Regions from separate parts of the Mucilaginibacter sp. 21P genome, predicted to be linked through region 1. Evidence: riboswitches for the same ligand, from Rfam matches in the RefSeq annotation. Region 1 holds a riboswitch; each other region holds the start of a gene.
What was found. Region 1 has a riboswitch for S-adenosylmethionine ahead of INP83_RS15230 (O-acetylhomoserine aminocarboxypropyltransferase/cysteine synthase family protein). Riboswitches for the same ligand answer to the same signal wherever they lie in the genome.

Region 1 (4,229 bases):
GCTTTACAGTGGTAACGATTTTAATTTGTTTTGCCATAATTGCGTTTTTCTTGGTTATTTAGCAAAGTACTGATAACACATACTAGCATGAATATAGAAACCATTGCCATACACGGCGGAAACCACATAGACACTAAAACTAAAGCAGTTGTGCAGCCAATTGTTATGGCTACAACCTTTGAGCGCGATGCCGATGGGGGCTTTTCCTCCGGTTATCAGTACAGTCGCTCAGCTAACCCAAACCGTGATGCGTTAGAAAAGGTTTTGGCGAAGTTAGATCAAGGGGTTGAAGCTGCTGCTTTTTCATCCGGCAACGCGGCGGGTATGGCCGTTTTTCAATCCCTTGAGCCTGGTAGCCACATTATTGCGCCTGATGACATGTACCACGGATTACGCAACCAGCTAAAGCAGCTTTTTGCCGGCATCCTGGAATTTGACTTTGTTGATGTAAATAACGAAGAAACGCTAAGGTCACATATTAAAACAAATACCCGGCTGATATGGGTTGAAACACCATCAAACCCGCTGCTTAAGATCACCGATATAAAAAAGGTGGTTGCCATAGCCCGCGAACACGATATCAAAGTGGTATGTGACAACACCTTTGCAACACCGATATGCCAGCAACCCCTAACACTTGGTGCCGATGTTGTGATGCACTCTACCACCAAATATTTTGGCGGCCATAGCGATCTGATGGGCGGCGCGTTGATCACTGCTGAAAAAACAGATTGGTGGGAAAAGATCCGAAATGTGCAAACCATGGGTGGCGCCATACCCTCTCCAATGGATTGCTACTATTTGGTTCGCAGCATTAAAACGCTTCCGTATCGTGTAAAAGGCCATGTACATAATGCGCAGCTTTTGGCAACTTTCTTAGAAAATCATGCGGCGGTTGAGCAGGTCATGTATCCGGGCTCAACTTCGCACCCGCAGTATAGCGTGGCAAAAGAACAAATGACACTGCCAGGTGCAATGATGTCCTTTACGCTAAAAGGCGGCGAAGAAGAAGCGAAAAAGGTAATCAATTCCTTAAAGATTTTTACGCAGGCAACGAGTTTAGGCGGCGTTGAAAGTTTAATAGAACACCGCGCATCTGTTGAAGGGCCGGATACCAAAACACCATTTAATCTACTGCGGGTCTCTGTTGGTTTAGAGCATATTGATGATCTGATTGCTGATCTGGAGCAGGCTATGGCTTGATTTTCGCACTCACGTAATCTTTATTTTTCAATTATTTAAAAATTTTATTTGGAAGATACTTTCCTATTGCCCTATATTTGAAACAATATTTGGTAGCAATACCATGATCAATTTTCCCTCACACGGATTTTGATTTATAAAGAAGCGGCGAGAGATCAGGCTCTGAGAACCGCTGGCAACCCTGCAAGGTGCAGAAGGTGCCAATTCCTGTCCCGGAAAATAATTTACCCGGGGGATATAAATTAATAGTCATGAAAAGTCTGATTTATTTAGCCCAACAAAACACATCGCAAACCCAATCGGGTACGTTTACTGTATACAACCCTGCTAATGGCTGTATTTGTATGTGTTGCTGCTGCTGTTGATGCAGTACACGTTCCCTTTTTCTGTTTCCTGAAAAATACGTGTCACCCTGCTTAGGATAGTTCTATCCGCACGCCAGTTAATCTCAGTTTAAATCAACTTAAAAAATACTACCATGTCTGCACTAAAATTTGAAACCCTACAATTACACGCCGGTCAGGAAGTAGATCCTACCACCAGGTCACGCGCAGTTCCTTTGTATCAAACCACGTCTTACGTATTTAACAACGCCGAGCATGGTGCCAACCTTTTTGCTTTAAAGGAATTTGGCAACATCTATACCCGTTTGATGAACCCGACAACTGATGTTTTTGAGAAACGCATTGCCGCTCTTGAAGGTGGTGTAGCGGCCTTAGCAACAGCATCAGGCCAGGCGGCTCAGTTCATTGCTTTAAATAATATCCTGCAAGCCGGCGACAACTTTGTTACCTCGCCGTATTTGTATGGAGGCACCTATAACCAGTTTAAGGTAGCTTTTAAACGCCTTGGTATAGAAGTACGTTTTGCCGAGGATGATACCGCCGAAAATCTTGAAAAACACATCGATGCTAAAACCAAAGCCATTTATGTAGAAACAATCGGCAACCCCGGTTTCAACATTCCTGACTTTGATCAAGTAGCGGCATTGGCAAAAAAGCATGATCTGCCGCTGATTGTAGATAATACTTTTGCAGCCGGTGGCTACCTGGTCCGCCCGTTACAACACGGTGCCAACATCGTTGTGGAGTCTACAACCAAATGGATAAATGGCCACGGCACCAGCATTGGGGGTGTAATTGTTGATGGCGGTAATTACAACTGGGGTAACGGTAAATTCCCGCAATTTACCGAGCCGAGCGAAGGCTATCATGGACTGATATTCAATGACGTGTTTGGAATCAATGGCCCTTTTGGTAACATCAACTTCATCATTCGTGCCCGTGTGGAAGGCTTGCGTGATTTTGGCCCTTCGCAATCACCATTCAATTCCTGGTTAAACATCCAAGGACTGGAAACTCTGTCATTAAGAGTACAACGCCATGTAGATAATGCACTTGAGTTAGCTAAATGGTTGGAGCGACATCCGCAAGTAGAAAAAGTGAACTACCCGGGACTGGAATCGTCACCAAACCACACCAACGCTAAAAAATATCTGAAGAATGGCTTTGGCGCTGTGTTGTCTTTTGAAGTAAAAGGCGGGCAGGAAAATGCGTCGGCCGTTATCGATAACCTTAAATTGGTTAGTCATTTAGCTAATGTAGGCGATTCAAAAACATTAATTATACAACCATCAGTAACTACGCACCAACAACTGAGCGATGCCGAGCAGTTATCTGCCGGTGTTACCCCTGCCCTGCTGCGCGTTGCCGTTGGTATTGAACATATAGATGATATTAAAGCCGATTTTGAGCAGGCATTTGTCAAGATCGGTCAGTTAGCATATGCATAAAGACCTTTTAATAGTTTTTTAGTTTTTAAGTGATAGTTGTAGAGAGTGGTTGCCAGGCAGCCGCTCCTCTATAACTGAAAAAGAAGAAATGAGTACACAAACCTTTACTTATACAGGGACTTTCGAACTTGAATCGGGCCGTAAACTACAAGGTATTGAAGTAGGTTACAATACTTACGGTACCCTCAACAAAAACCGGGATAATGTAGTGTGGGTATGCCATGCCCTCACTGCAAATTCCGATGTTTTCGACTGGTGGAAAGGCCTGTTTGGCCCAGAAGACCATTTTAACCCTGATGAATATTTTATTATTTGTGCTAATGTTCTGGGTTCGCCATATGGAACAGTTAACCCGCTAAGCAACAACCCGGCAACCGGTCAACCCTATTTTTTGGCATTTCCGGAATATACCATCAGGGATATTGTAAAAGCTCACCAGTTACTGGCTGACCATTTAGCTATCGATAAGATAGAAATATTATTGGGTGGCTCTTTAGGCGGCCAGCAAGCATTGGAGTGGAGCATTATTGAGCAGGATCGTATCAAGAACCTGATATTGATCGCCACCAATGCCAACCACTCACCATGGGGCATTGCGTTTAACGAATCGCAACGTTTGGCCATCAACGCCGACCGTACCTTCCAGGCAGGTAGTATAGATGGCGGTGCAAAGGGATTAAAAGCAGCCAGAAGTATCGCGCTCCTATCCTACCGTAATTACAAAACTTACGGCATTACTCAACATGAAGACAGCGACGAGATACCCGAGAGCTTTAAAGCAGCAAGCTATCAAAACTACCAGGGACAAAAACTTGTGAACCGTTTTAATGCTTACAGCTACTGGTTTTTGTCAAAAGCGATGGATTCGCACAACGTTGGCCGTGGCCGTGGTGGAGTTGATAAAGCTTTGGGCCTGGTAAAGGCGCGCACTTTGGTAATTGGCATCAAGTCAGACGTATTGTTCCCTATTGAGGAACAGCAATACCTATTCAGGCATATACCTAAATCGGCTTTTGCCGAATTAGACTCGTTTTATGGTCACGATGGTTTCCTGATAGAGACCGAAGACCTTACAAAGGTGATCACATCCTTCCTGAAAACGGATGTAAAGGGAAAAATTATTGAATTACAAAAAATAGCTTAATGAGCAAAAAACTTACCATTGGTCTCTTCGGCTTCGGCGTTGTGGGCCAGGGACTGTACGATATCATCAAAACAAAGAACCTTAACCTGG
Region 2 (4,229 bases), 1.1 Mb from region 1:
GTAGGGATCAGTTGCTTTACCAACTTTTGACCATCCGCCGCGTACTTTTAAATAGCTTAAAACATCGCTTTTTAAATCCAGCGCTTCTGAAAGCACCAAACTACCATTAACAGACGGGTAGAAGTAAGAAAGGTTAGCAGCAGGCAGGGTAGACGACCAATCATTACGGCCGGTTACGTTGATAAAGGCATAATCCCTGAAACCTATCTGCGCCGAAGCGAAGTAGCTATATGTTTTAAGTTTGCCGTAAACATTTGAAGATACCAGAGGGTCGCGCGAGTTGCTAAGCGTATATAAGCCAGCAATGGCAAGTTTCGGTGCTATCTGGTCGTTCTGCTCGCGGGTTGTAGTACCAATGTTACCACCCACAAAAGCGTCTAAAGAAAAATCTTTGTTCAGCTTTTTGGTGTACTGTAAGCGGCCTTCGGTATTGGTCTCGTTTACATAGTAAGCATCTTCTTCATAAGACCCAAATGGGGTACCGTTTGTGCCGTAAGCCACTTTTATCTTGCGCCTGTCGTTATAGAAATCGGTACCGGTGCGCAGGTTGGCAGATAAGCCTTTGATGATCTTGTAGTTTACCTCAGCGCTCCCTATAAAATGATTTTTAAACTGTCCAACGGTATTTTCGTAAGCGATAAAATATGGATTGCTGTAGTAGCTGTTATTCCAGTTAAACGTATTTCCGTTGGCATCACGGTAGTTTTTAAGCTGGCTTACATCAACCTGGCGGCCAAACCATGTAAACTGGAGCATGGTGCTTGTTGCACGCCTGCCGTAAGTACCCGGTAAGTTACCTGCATCGTCTTTGATGTAATTAGCGGTTGTGGTAACGGTAAGTTTATCGGTAGGCCGGAACGTTGTGTTCAGCGAGAACGAGTTTCGCCCCAATGATGAATTAGGTACTACACCGGTTTGGTGCAGGTTGTTGTACGATGCTCGGAAATCGAATTTATCGCTGCTGCCCGCGAAGGCTACACCGTTATTTAAAGTAACGCCGGTATTAAAGAAACTGCGAACATTATCCGGATGCGCTATAAAAGGCACCGGTGTGCCGTTGGAGTAAAATTGCGGTATCAGGCGGCCGTCCAAGCGCGGTCCCCAGCTTTCGTCAACACCGTCGTTAACGCCGCCACCCTTGCCATCAACATAACTGAATTTGCCGTTAGCGCCTTGTCCGTATGAATTTTGGTAGTCAGGGAAAACTTTAAGAGTAGCAAAGCTGGTGTAAGAGTTAATGGTAACGCCAATGCCCTTTACACCCTTACCGGTTTTAGTTTTAATAAGGATAACGCCTGAAGCCGCACGCGAACCGTATAAAGCTGCAGCGTTAGGGCCTTTCAGAACGGTAATAGATTCGATATCCTCAGAGTTGAAATCAGATAGTGAGTTGGGAAAATCGCGCGAACCGTTTGTGCCTAACTGCTGCGTGTTATCCACCAACACACCATCTACCACAAACAGGGGTTGGTTATTGCCGGAGATAGATACCTCACCACGTATAACGATACGCGATGAACCCATATCGCCCTGGCTATTGGTAACGGTAACACCGGCTATTTTTCCGGCAAGGGCATTCACCAGGTTAGTTTCCTTGGCTTCGGATATGTCTTTCGACTTAAGTCCCTGAACCGCGTAGCCTAAAGATTTTTTATCCTTGCTGATGTTTAGTGCGGTCACCACCACCTCATTAAGTGAGTTAGGTGCCTCCACTAAGACTATCTGCAGCGGGGCGGAACTTTGCGTAACGGTGATGCGCTGTGTGGTGAAGCCCAGGTACGATACCTGTAGCACATCATTTACTTTGGCATTGATACTAAAGCGGCCCTGAACATCTGTTTGGGTGCCATTGGTTGTGCCTTGTACGGTTACACTTACACCCGGTAAAGGCTGGCCGTCGCCCTTAGCAGTTACCACGCCGCTTACCTTAATTGATTGGGCCGATAAGTGCTGAACAATGATTACCGGTAGTAAAGCCACCAGTAAGAGTTTGTAAATTTTTGACATTTTTTACTGTGAAATAAAGTTTTGAACATGGCATACCTATCTACTTTGCCCGGTAAAATCTACCTGCATTAATGAGTATGCAATAAATTAAATGGAGTTAATGTTACTGGGTTAACAACAGCAGCAACAACACATGCCAGGCATTCGCCAGCATAAAGCGAAAGGGGTTAAGGATAACGATACAGTTTGCGTAAAAGCTGTTTTCATAGTTGTTTGTAGGGTAACGTTTATTGTTTGTCTTTTATAAACTCACCAGGTAAGTACCGGTTAATTGCGGCAAATAAATTGCACTCGCTTATCTTTCTCCTGTTTATCAGGAGCAGGATTTAGCACCTTTCGCCAACGCAGGGGCAGAGGTTGCTAAGACGTCAAAGGGCCATTCCCTCGGTCTTTCTGGATAAGTCTTAAAAAGAACTTCGATGCAAATATAGATTAAAAATATATAATGTCTACGTATTTTGTAGATATTTTTCTAAATGACTTTTTAATGGCATAAAACCGCCATACCGAAACGTACGGGCAGTTTTTGGTGGACAGAGTATTTGGCAAACAGCAACTGCCGGGCATATATTAAAATAGATTAAGTACCCAAATACCGTTTGATATTATACATTTGCGGCATGAATACCCGGTTAACAGTTGAAAAAATTGGCGGCACATCAATGAGTGCCCTTAAAGATGTAATTGATAACATTGTGTTTTACGGCGATTCGCCATACAATCGAATCCTTGTTGTATCGGCGTTCTCCGGCGTTACCAATATTTTACTGGAGAATAAGAAAACTAAGGCGCCGGGTGTTTACCATCGTTTTGCAAAAGGAGAGGATTACCGGACAGCACTTAACGAGGTTTCTGTGGAACTTAAGCGCTTAAATGCAGTATATGGCGAGCTGGGCCTTGATGTTACCTGGGCTGATGCGCAGATAGATCAGCACATGGCAAAGGCTATCGTTTATCTGGATAGCGCCTCTACAATGCTGGCTTCCGGTTATCTTAATGAGGGTGTGTTATTGGCTGCCCGCGAGATCCTGGCTTCCATTGGCGAAACGCATTCGGCCATGGTGCTGGCTGCTATCCTTAAAACCAGGGGACTTAATGCCGTGTTGGTAGATATGGCCGGTTTTGACGATTCTCGCGCCATGACAATTGACGAGCGTATTAAAGATGTCTTTGCTAAAATAGATCTGCCAAACAGCATTTGTATTGTAACCGGTTACGCTAAAGGTACAGAAGGCATTATGCGCGAGTTTGACCGCGGGTATTCTGAGGTAACGTTCAGTAAAATAGCATCCATACTTAGGCCTGATGAGGCCATTATCCACAAGGAATATCACCTTTCAACTGCCGACCCTAATATTGTTGGTATCGATAACGTGCACCCGGTAGGTAATACTAACTATGATATTGCCGATCAGCTTGCCGATGTTGGCATGGAAGCTATACACCCAAAGGCTGCTAAGCCATTGGAAATGGCCGGCATCCATCTGCGCATCAAAAACACCTTTGAACCAGCGCATCCCGGTACGCTGATAACCCGCCAATATGTTTCGCAACTGAAAAGGGTAGAGGTGATCACCGGCACCGATAAGCAATTACTGATCGATATTTACGACCCTTTGATGACCGGCAACGTAGGCAGCGACTTAATTATCATGGAGATATTCGCCGCGCACCAGGTTAGTTATACCTTTAAATCAACCAGTGCAAACAGCATATCCATTGTTATTTGGGAAAACGATTTTAAGGAAGCACTGATAACTGATCTGAGAACAAAATTTGAGCGTGTTAAGCACGAGCCGGTTTCCATGGTTTGTTTATTAGGTACCAATATGGATCAGCCAGGTTTGCTGGCTAAAAGCACTGCAGCACTTGCCCGCGATGAGATAAACATCCTGGCAGCAGGTTTAGCGTATGGCCGGGTTAACATCCAGTTTGTTGTACCGCGCGATCAGTTTAAGGCATCTGTAATAGCGCTGAACAAAGCGTTAGGGTAGATATTACGCTATCTCGGCATACGCACTTTCAGCTGCGGATGGTACGGCTTTGTTAAAAATGCCCGCGGATAGATTTTCATGTTCAGTTACCGAAATGGGCTGATTTACTGTAAGTGGCGAATGATGAAAAGCAAGCAACTGCGGCCCGTCCAATTCGTTAAATAAGCGCTGTATATCGGCTGCTTTGCCTATCTGACGTACCAGTAACTGGTTACCTTCTAAAAGCGT
Region 3 (4,229 bases), 1.1 Mb from region 1:
ACAAAAAGGTACCCAACATTGATCCTGAAACAGCATTTAACAGCGGTAACGCACAAGGTTTAGAAGACCTTACGCTGCCTACTGTACGTAACCTTGGTTTTAACGTGAACCTCAAATTCTAAAACAATGAAAATTAAATATTTAGCCACCATCATATCAGGAACACTGCTTTTATCGGCAACAGCCTGCAAAAAAACGATTGAGGATATCAACAAAAATCCAAACGCGTCAGAAACCGGTCAGCCGGATTATATCTTAACAGGCGTAACAAAAGCTTTGGCAGATACTTACTGGGGGACATCCAATAATATGGACGCCAGCTTGCTTTGGGTACAAAACTGGGCCAAGATACAGTATACCGACCCCGACAGGTATATCTATACCAGTACATCCTTTAATGAGCTTTGGGGTACAGGTTATTCAAGAGGGGTTGTGAATCTTAACGCACTTGTAAAAATTGCCGATGCACAAGCTAACCCTAATTATAAAGGAGTTGCTTTAGTACTAAGATCATGGGCTTTCCAATTGCTAACTGATAATTATGGCGATGTGCCTTACACGCAGGCAGCAAGCATTAACGAATTCCTGACACCTGCTTACGACAAACAAAAGGATGTGTATTTTGCCATCCTCGATGATCTGAAATCGGCTCAAACCTTCCTTAGCCCTTCAGGTCCTGCAATTGCAGGCGACATCATCTATGGCACCAGCAGCGGCGCAAACCAGATACTGCTATGGAAAAAATTTGCCAACTCGCTGCGTTTACGTATTGCCCTGCGCATTGCAGACCGCGAGCCTGAAAAAGCAAAGCAGGTACTGGCCGACATTCAAGCGGATGGCAGCGGTTACATCAGCAGTAACAGCGAAACCGCACAACTGGTTTACGCGGCATCGCCTAACCAAAACCCTATCAGCAATTTGTTTGATACCAGGGATGATTACCGCATCAGCAAAACAATTGTAGATAAGCTTTTTGCATTAAATGACCCGCGCCTGCCGGTTTATGCCAGCAAAACAAAGGATGCTACACCACAAACTTATGTTGGCTTGCCAAACGGACTTTTGGTAGGTGATGCCAGCAGCTATGGCTTTACGAAAACATCAAAACCGGGCACCTACTTTTTAGCGCCAAGCGCACCGGCAGTGATCATCAGTTATGCTGAAGTACTATTTGACCAGGCCGAAGCTGCCCAACGCGGTTTTATTGCCGGCAACGCTGCCGATTTGTACAGGCAGGCTATAACCGCATCATTAACGCAATACGGTATAGGCACCGCCGATATAAACACCTACCTGGCTCAAAGCAGCGTTGCATATGATGCGGCTAACTATCGTAAATCAATAGGCGAACAAAAATGGATTGCGCTATTTGGCCAGGGATTAGAGGCTTATGCCGAATGGCGACGCCTGGATTATCCGCAACTTACCCCGGCAGTTGCCGGTACACTTGGAGGCAAGATACCGCTAAGGTTTATCTACCCCGGTACAGAGCAATCGCTTAATGGCACCAGCTACAAAGCTGCAGTTGCCAGCCAGGGCGCTGACGCATTAACTACCAAATTATGGTTCGATGTGAATTGATAATTAAAAAACTTCATTGTAAAGGCTGCGAAATTTCGCAGCCTTTTTTTGTATGGACCCGAATTAAAATAATTTGCTGAATTTTTATAATTCTGTTATTCCTCAAATTCTTTCAATTCGGGTTCAGACATAAACAACAAAGGCCCCTGTTGGGCAGGGGCACTTTGTAACCAATTATAAACCTGAGATGAGAAACTTAAAAGAGGCGTGAGAACGGATTCGAACCGTTGTATGGCGTTTTGCAGACGCCCGCCTAACCACTCGGCCACCCCGCCTTTTGTTTTATTTAGAGGTTAGAATCGGATTTGAACCGCTGTAACAGGTGTTGCAGACCCGTGCCTCGCCACTCGGCCACCTAACCTTAGCTTCTCCCCACCCCTTTTCTTTGGAGAGGGGCTTTAGAAGATTGTTTTTAAAATATTTATTGTTTGAAAAATAGTGTGAATCACAGACCGAAACGACCTATTATATAAAATCATAAAATCAAAAGATTTTAACGAGATGCCGAAATCAACAACAACAATAACCAAGCCTTTGAGAGAAGCTTGATTTAACAGCGGACGTAGATATTTTAGCGTTGATGCTCATGTTGTTTTTCTTATCGGACAGGACAAAAGTAAACACCTAAAATGAAAAATCAAAAAAAATCTATAAAACTATAGACTTTATATATTATTTGTATATTTGCTGTCGAAACGTTCTTTAAAACTTATCCAGAAAGACCGAGGGAATGGCCCTTTGACGTCTTAGCAACCTGTACCACTTTGGTAAAAGGTGCTAAATCCTGCTCCTGTAATTAATGGAGAAAGATAAGCAATAGCAGCGTTCTGCTGCCAAGCCCCGGTGAACTGGTAAGTTTCATAAAGACATTAATTTATTTAACATATGAAAATTTACCTTGATAACGCCGCAACAACTCCATTAGATAAACAAGTATTTGAAGCCATGACGCCGTTTTACCTGCAGCACTTTGGCAATGCTTCATCTCATCATGCGTTTGGCAGAGAAGTTAAAGCTACGCTGGATAGTTGCCGCAAAACCATTGCGCAATTATTAAACGCCAGTCCGGAGGAGATCATATTCACATCCGGGGGCACCGAGGCAGACAATACCGCCATCCATTCGGCTATTTACGGCGCAGAAGTTGAGCACGTTATCACTACCAAATTTGAACACCATGCAGTACTGCACACACTGCAACAATTTGAGAGAAAAGGTAAGATCAAAATAAGCTACATCGAACATGATGCTCAGGGGACATTGGACCTTGTACATCTGGAAAGCTTGCTACAACAGCATCCAAAAAGCTTTGTATCGGTAATGCATGCAAATAACGAGATAGGCAACTTAAATGATATAGCTGCAATTGGCGAACTTTGCGAAGAATATAAAGCGCTTTTCCATACCGATACGGTACAAACAATAGGTCACTACGTTCATGATCTGCAAAAGCTGAAGGTTCATTATCTTGCAGCATCGGCACATAAATTTCACGGGCCAAAGGGCGTGGGATTTTTATACTGCCGCAAGGAGTCTCCCATAACCCAACTGCTGCACGGCGGCGGTCAGGAAGCAAAATTACGCGCCGGTACAGAAAACATAGCAGGCATAGTAGGCCTTATTAAAGCGCTGCAACTGGCTTATGCCGATCTGGATCAACATCAACTATATATACAATCACTAAAAGACCAGTTGGTGGCAGGCTTGTTAGATAATATCAGCGGCGTTAGCTTTAATGGCAATTCTGCCAACGCAGATAAAAGTTTATACACGGTGCTTAGCGTTTGCCTGCCCAATACCGGGGACGATCTGCTGCGATGTTTGGACGAACAAGGCATAGCAGTATCCGGTGGCAGTGCCTGCTCAACCGGGGCCGCCTCACACGTATTACAGGCATTAAAAATTCGTCCGGGGCGTCACACCGTACGTTTCTCATTTAGCCGGTTCAACACCGCTGAAGAGATTAATCGGGTGGTAAATGTATTATCTGCTTTATTGCAGCCTTTAGCGGCATAAAGCAACTGCTGATATTTTCAAAACCTAAATTTACTCACCCGGTCTGCGCCACGCCGGACCCTCTCCGCTGCATGCACCAGAGGGATAACTATCCTTACCCTCTTTTCGCACAGCGAAGAGAGGGTCGACAAGCGTCAGCAATGTCGGGGTGAGTCAATCGGCAAACGCTCCTAACTCTACTCCCCTCACAGCTCTGCATATAACTTTTCCCTATTCGTTATCGAAAAATTCGATTGGTATTGTGTTTGTTTAACTCCTACCTTCACATTTGTTAATCATCAGATACTAACCAATCAATTTTAACATGGAAAACAATTCGAACGACATCAGCAAATGCCCTTTCCACAATGGCACTTTGACTCATAACACCGCAGGTGGCGGTACACGCAACCGCGATTGGTGGCCAAACCAGCTTAAGCTGAATATTTTACGCCAAAATTCGCAGCTTACCAACCCGATGGATGAGCAGTTTAACTATGCCGAAGAGTTTAAATCATTAGACCTGGAAGCCATTAAACAAGACCTGCACGCGTTGATGACCGATTCGCAAGACTGGTGGCCTGCAGATTTTGGTCATTACGGCGGCTTATTCATACGTATGGCATGGCACAGCGCCGGTACTTACCGCGTAA
Region 4 (4,229 bases), 1.1 Mb from region 1:
TTTTTAGCTGTACGGAACTCAACCTCAATATCATATGGCTTGCAGAGTGTTAGTGCCTGGTTAACTGCATCTTCGAGCAGCGGGCGATATTGTGGTAAAAAGAATTCAATGGCTTCCGGAACGCTTAATTTGATATGATTGCTCAGCTCAAAGATGTCATATACCTCCGGGCTAAATTTAAGCTCCATGCTTCGGCTGTCTATCTCCCACAAACCTATCTTAGCAATACGGCCTATCTCAAGAGCCTGTAATTCGCTTTCGGCGCTTTTTGCCTGCGCAAGTTTTATGGCGTTGATGTTGGTGAGAAAGCCATACATCACATTACCATTACCTGTGTCGCGGCGATGAGTTGTACTTTCAAACCATTGGTAACCTTGGTTTTTGGTAAGCAGGCGGATATGAGCTACGCGTGGACCATCATGTTTTGGGGAGTAAGTGGCTTTGATGAATGCATCTTTATCCTGGTAATAAAGTAAATGATCGAAGAAATAATTGTTTGAACATTCAATTTCTCCGGGCGAATAACCCAACATATTATAAAAACCCTTAGACCATTTAAGCTCTTTGCTTTGGTTGTGGTACTCCCAAATACCAATGTCCTTGTTATCTATAAGATGTGCTATATAAGACAGGCTCTCACCGTCAAAAGTATGTCCGTCTGTCAAAGTCATTCACGCAATTATCAAAAATTCATTCTGTAACGCCGTGTTATTGTAAATAATATGCCAAAGCCGCAAGTACAACTATTTGTTGTTTAAAATTTCGAGCAGGGAAACAAGAATTTCTTGTTTCGTAAAATTGATTAACCCTTGGTTTATGAGGGGTTGATCAATTCGTCATGCTCACAAAATCGAAACTCAATCGGCTAAAACTATCGCGTGTATACGTTTGCTTTTCTGTTTGGTTATTAAAATTAACCGTGTAAAAATACTATATATTTTAAGACGACAAGCTACTTAATTTAAGTGTTTTACAACTTTTATGATTATCAATATTTTTAATATCACAAATATTGCTGATTCAACAGATCTGTTTTCTTATGATATATGTACTATTGACATTTTTTTATAAGTTTACCGCTACCAATTTAAAAACTTATGAGATTTACTTTGTTAACAGCCCTTGCTGCGGCATTTATCAGCACCACTTCTGTTAATACAATTGCACAAAACGCTCCGGTAGCCAAAGTATGGCCGGCGGCTAAAGCAAACACCTGGTATGCGCAACACAAATGGATGAGCGGCGCTGATTTTATACCCAGCACGGCTATCAACCAGTTAGAAATGTGGCAGGCTGATAGCTTTGATCCTAAAACCATAGACAAAGAATTAGGCTACGCGGAGGGGATAGGCTTTAATACTATGCGTGTGTTCTTATACAGTCTTGCCTGGCAACAGGGTAAACCCGGCTTTAAAAAACGCATAGACGATTATTTAGCCATTGCAGATAAGCACCATATTAAAACCATGTTTGTTTTTTTTGATGATTGCTGGAACGCTGATGCAAAAATTGGTAAACAGCCTGCGCCAAAAACCGGCGTACATAATTCAGGTTGGCTGCAGGATCCGGGTAACCGCCTGGGTACGCCTGGCCAGGAAGCTATGCTAAAAGCTTACGTAACCGACGTAATGACCGCCTTTAAAAACGATAAACGCATATTGCTTTGGGACCTTTACAACGAGCCGGGCAACTCTAAAAAGAAAGATGCCTCAATGGACCTGCTGGTAAAAGTGTTTACCTGGGCAAGAGCGGTAAACCCTTCACAGCCGCTATCTGTTGGTTTGTGGGATTGGTCGTTTGAGAAGCTAAACGCTTACCAGGCGTTAAATTCTGACGTGATCACTTACCACGATTACACTGAGGAGCCTTCGCATTTGAAAACCATCCAGATGCTGAAAACACACGGCAGGCCGTTGATCTGTACCGAATACATGGCCCGCACGCGCAACAGTCGCTTTGAAACGGTTATGCCCATGTTAAAGAAAGAGAATGTTGGTGCGCTTAACTGGGGCTTCGTAGCCGGTAAAACCAACACCATTTATGCCTGGGACACCCCAATGCCAAATGGCGGCGAACCCAAAGAGTGGTTCCATGATATTTTCCGCAAGGATGGTACTCCTTACAAGCCTGAAGAGGTAGAGTTGATCAAAAAACTGAACGGCAAATAGGCTTAGTTATATGTTAGTCTTAGGGTAGAAGGCGATGCAATTGATCGCATCGCCTTCTGTTTTTAAGCTGATATGGGACAAATTGCCATTATCAACTGTCGTTAAAGCGGCTTTTACAGGTGTTCACGTTCACGCCATGAACACTTGTGAACACCGTGAACGCTGACAAAAAATTGTCAGTATTGCTATTCTTAAATATTTATCCCTCATTATCAATAACTTATAATATTTTAAATAAAAGACTACCAAATTTGTAGTTTTTATTTATTTTTGTATCGTTATCGTTCTTTAAATATACTTATCCAGAAAGACCGAGGGAAGGGCCCTGCGAAGTCTTAGCAACCTGTACCGCTTGGTAAAAGGTGCTAATTCCTGCTTTGTACTAATTAGTACTGAGACAGATAAGCTGATTTAAACGACCTGCATTGCCGCAGGATATCACTGTTACAGCCCATCTATCGCTTACTTCCGGATATATTATTGAAACTATTTTACCAATAGCAGGCTTATTTAAAAGCTGTTTAAATATTCAACTTAAAAAATTAGAACCATGAGTTTAAGAATTGGCGACGATGCCCCAAACTTTAAGGCGCAAACATCAAAAGGCGAAATTGACCTTTACGAATACCTTGGCGATGGCTGGGGGGTACTTTTCTCGCATCCTGCCGATTATACCCCGGTATGTACTACCGAGTTGGGAAAAACGGCTGCATTAAAAGACGAATTTGAGAAACGTAACGTAAAGGTGCTTGCTTTAAGCACTGATAACGTTGAATCGCACAAAGGCTGGATCAACGACATTAACGAAACGCAGAACGTAGAGGTAACTTTCCCCATTATCGGCGATGAGGACCGTAAGATCTCTGAGGCCTATGATATGATCCACCCTAATGCTTCGCTAACGGCTACCGTACGTTCATTGTTCATCATCGGTCCCGACAAAAAGATCAAACTGATCATTAGCTACCCGGCATCAACCGGCCGCAACTTTCAGGAAATCTTAAGGGTGATAGATTCGTTGCAGTTAACCGCTTACCACAGCGTTGCTACCCCGGCCGATTGGAAAGACGGTGAGGATGTGGTAGTGTTACCGGCCATAAAAACCGAAGATATTCCGGCTAAGTTCCCTAAAGGTTTCAAAGAGGTGAAACCTTACCTGAGAACTACGCCGCAGCCTAATAAATAAGGCTTCTGAAAATTTTAAGCCGCGTGACCGAGAGGATAGGTGAGGGCCTGCAAAACCTTACACGGTAGTTCGAATCTACCCGCGGCATCAAACTACTAAACTGCTAACTAAAGTAATTGGGCCGCAAGGCCCATTGCTTTTTTAGGCATACGCCAATCCTTCTTAAGAAAGACACGTGTAAAAAAGAACCGTGTCATTGCGAGCGATAGCGCGGCAATCTCATCGCGTTAGTGCCACGCGAGGAGATTGCCACGTCGTCCCGATAGCCATCGGGACTCCTCGCAATGACATGGCTTATTTCCTCATCCTCTTTGCGTAGCAGAAAGGGTCGCGCATCCCGATAGCAATAGGGACGGGGTGAGTCAACTCGTCAATTAACTCACCCCGACACCGCTACGCTTGTCGACCCCCTCTTCGCTGCGCGAAAAGAGGGTAAAGACAAAGCCCCTCTCCTTTGGAGAGGGGTTGGGGTGAGGCTCCAACAATTCCTCCCCCTCACTTGTAGTACCATTATGAGCAAATCAACACACAACTGGCCTGTTCTTGATTTTCATTACCTGAAAGATACCATTGCCACCGTACACATGTGGACGCAGATGATAGGCAAGGTACGTTTGAAAAAATCGCCTTGGATAAACCACTCCTGGCAGGTTACTTTGTATGTGAGCGCTAATGGCTTAACTACCGGAAGCATCCCTTACGAGGATGGTATTTTTCAGATAGATCTCGACCTGGTGAACCATCAGCTGCACATTACAACCAGCACAGGTGGTAAATGTACAGGCTCGTTAGGGGCAGCCACCATTGCCGATTTTTATCATACGCTGATGGATAAGCTGAAGGCCGTATGTGTTAACGTGGAGATCTATGCCGTA

Region 2: it holds a riboswitch for S-adenosylmethionine, as region 1 does, so the genes downstream of both, INP83_RS10365 (SusC/RagA family TonB-linked outer membrane protein) here and INP83_RS15230 (O-acetylhomoserine aminocarboxypropyltransferase/cysteine synthase family protein) in region 1, are expected to answer to the same signal.
Region 3: it holds a riboswitch for S-adenosylmethionine, as region 1 does, so the genes downstream of both, INP83_RS10345 (cysteine desulfurase family protein) here and INP83_RS15230 (O-acetylhomoserine aminocarboxypropyltransferase/cysteine synthase family protein) in region 1, are expected to answer to the same signal.
Region 4: it holds a riboswitch for S-adenosylmethionine, as region 1 does, so the genes downstream of both, INP83_RS19875 (peroxiredoxin) here and INP83_RS15230 (O-acetylhomoserine aminocarboxypropyltransferase/cysteine synthase family protein) in region 1, are expected to answer to the same signal.

Annotation. Positions count from the first base shown of each region.
Region 1 covers NZ_CP063061.1:3,404,124-3,408,352, forward strand. The annotation lists gene INP83_RS15225 (PLP-dependent aspartate aminotransferase family protein) at 88-1,203, shown strand; SAM riboswitch class I at 1,335-1,447, shown strand; gene INP83_RS15230 (O-acetylhomoserine aminocarboxypropyltransferase/cysteine synthase family protein) at 1,682-2,995, shown strand; gene metX (homoserine O-acetyltransferase) at 3,084-4,139, shown strand; gene INP83_RS15240 (homoserine dehydrogenase) at 4,139-4,229, shown strand, end outside.
Region 2 covers NZ_CP063061.1:2,264,368-2,268,596, forward strand. The annotation lists gene INP83_RS10365 (SusC/RagA family TonB-linked outer membrane protein) at 1-2,007, opposite strand, end outside; SAM riboswitch class I at 2,300-2,411, opposite strand; gene INP83_RS10370 (aspartate kinase) at 2,628-4,001, shown strand; gene INP83_RS10375 (hypothetical protein) at 4,005-4,229, opposite strand, start outside.
Region 3 covers NZ_CP063061.1:2,259,052-2,263,280, reverse strand. The annotation lists gene INP83_RS10365 (SusC/RagA family TonB-linked outer membrane protein) at 1-122, shown strand, start outside; gene INP83_RS10360 (SusD/RagB family nutrient-binding outer membrane lipoprotein) at 127-1,581, shown strand; tRNA gene INP83_RS10355 (tRNA-Cys) at 1,785-1,856, opposite strand; tRNA gene INP83_RS10350 (tRNA-Cys) at 1,872-1,942, opposite strand; SAM riboswitch class I at 2,288-2,397, shown strand; gene INP83_RS10345 (cysteine desulfurase family protein) at 2,467-3,597, shown strand; gene katG (catalase/peroxidase HPI) at 3,902-4,229, shown strand, end outside.
Region 4 covers NZ_CP063061.1:4,460,587-4,464,815, reverse strand. The annotation lists gene INP83_RS19885 (PAS domain-containing sensor histidine kinase) at 1-671, opposite strand, end outside; gene INP83_RS19880 (cellulase family glycosylhydrolase) at 1,098-2,168, shown strand; SAM riboswitch class I at 2,464-2,576, shown strand; gene INP83_RS19875 (peroxiredoxin) at 2,719-3,354, shown strand; tRNA gene INP83_RS19870 (tRNA-Cys) at 3,372-3,442, shown strand; gene INP83_RS19865 (DUF5996 family protein) at 3,867-4,229, shown strand, end outside.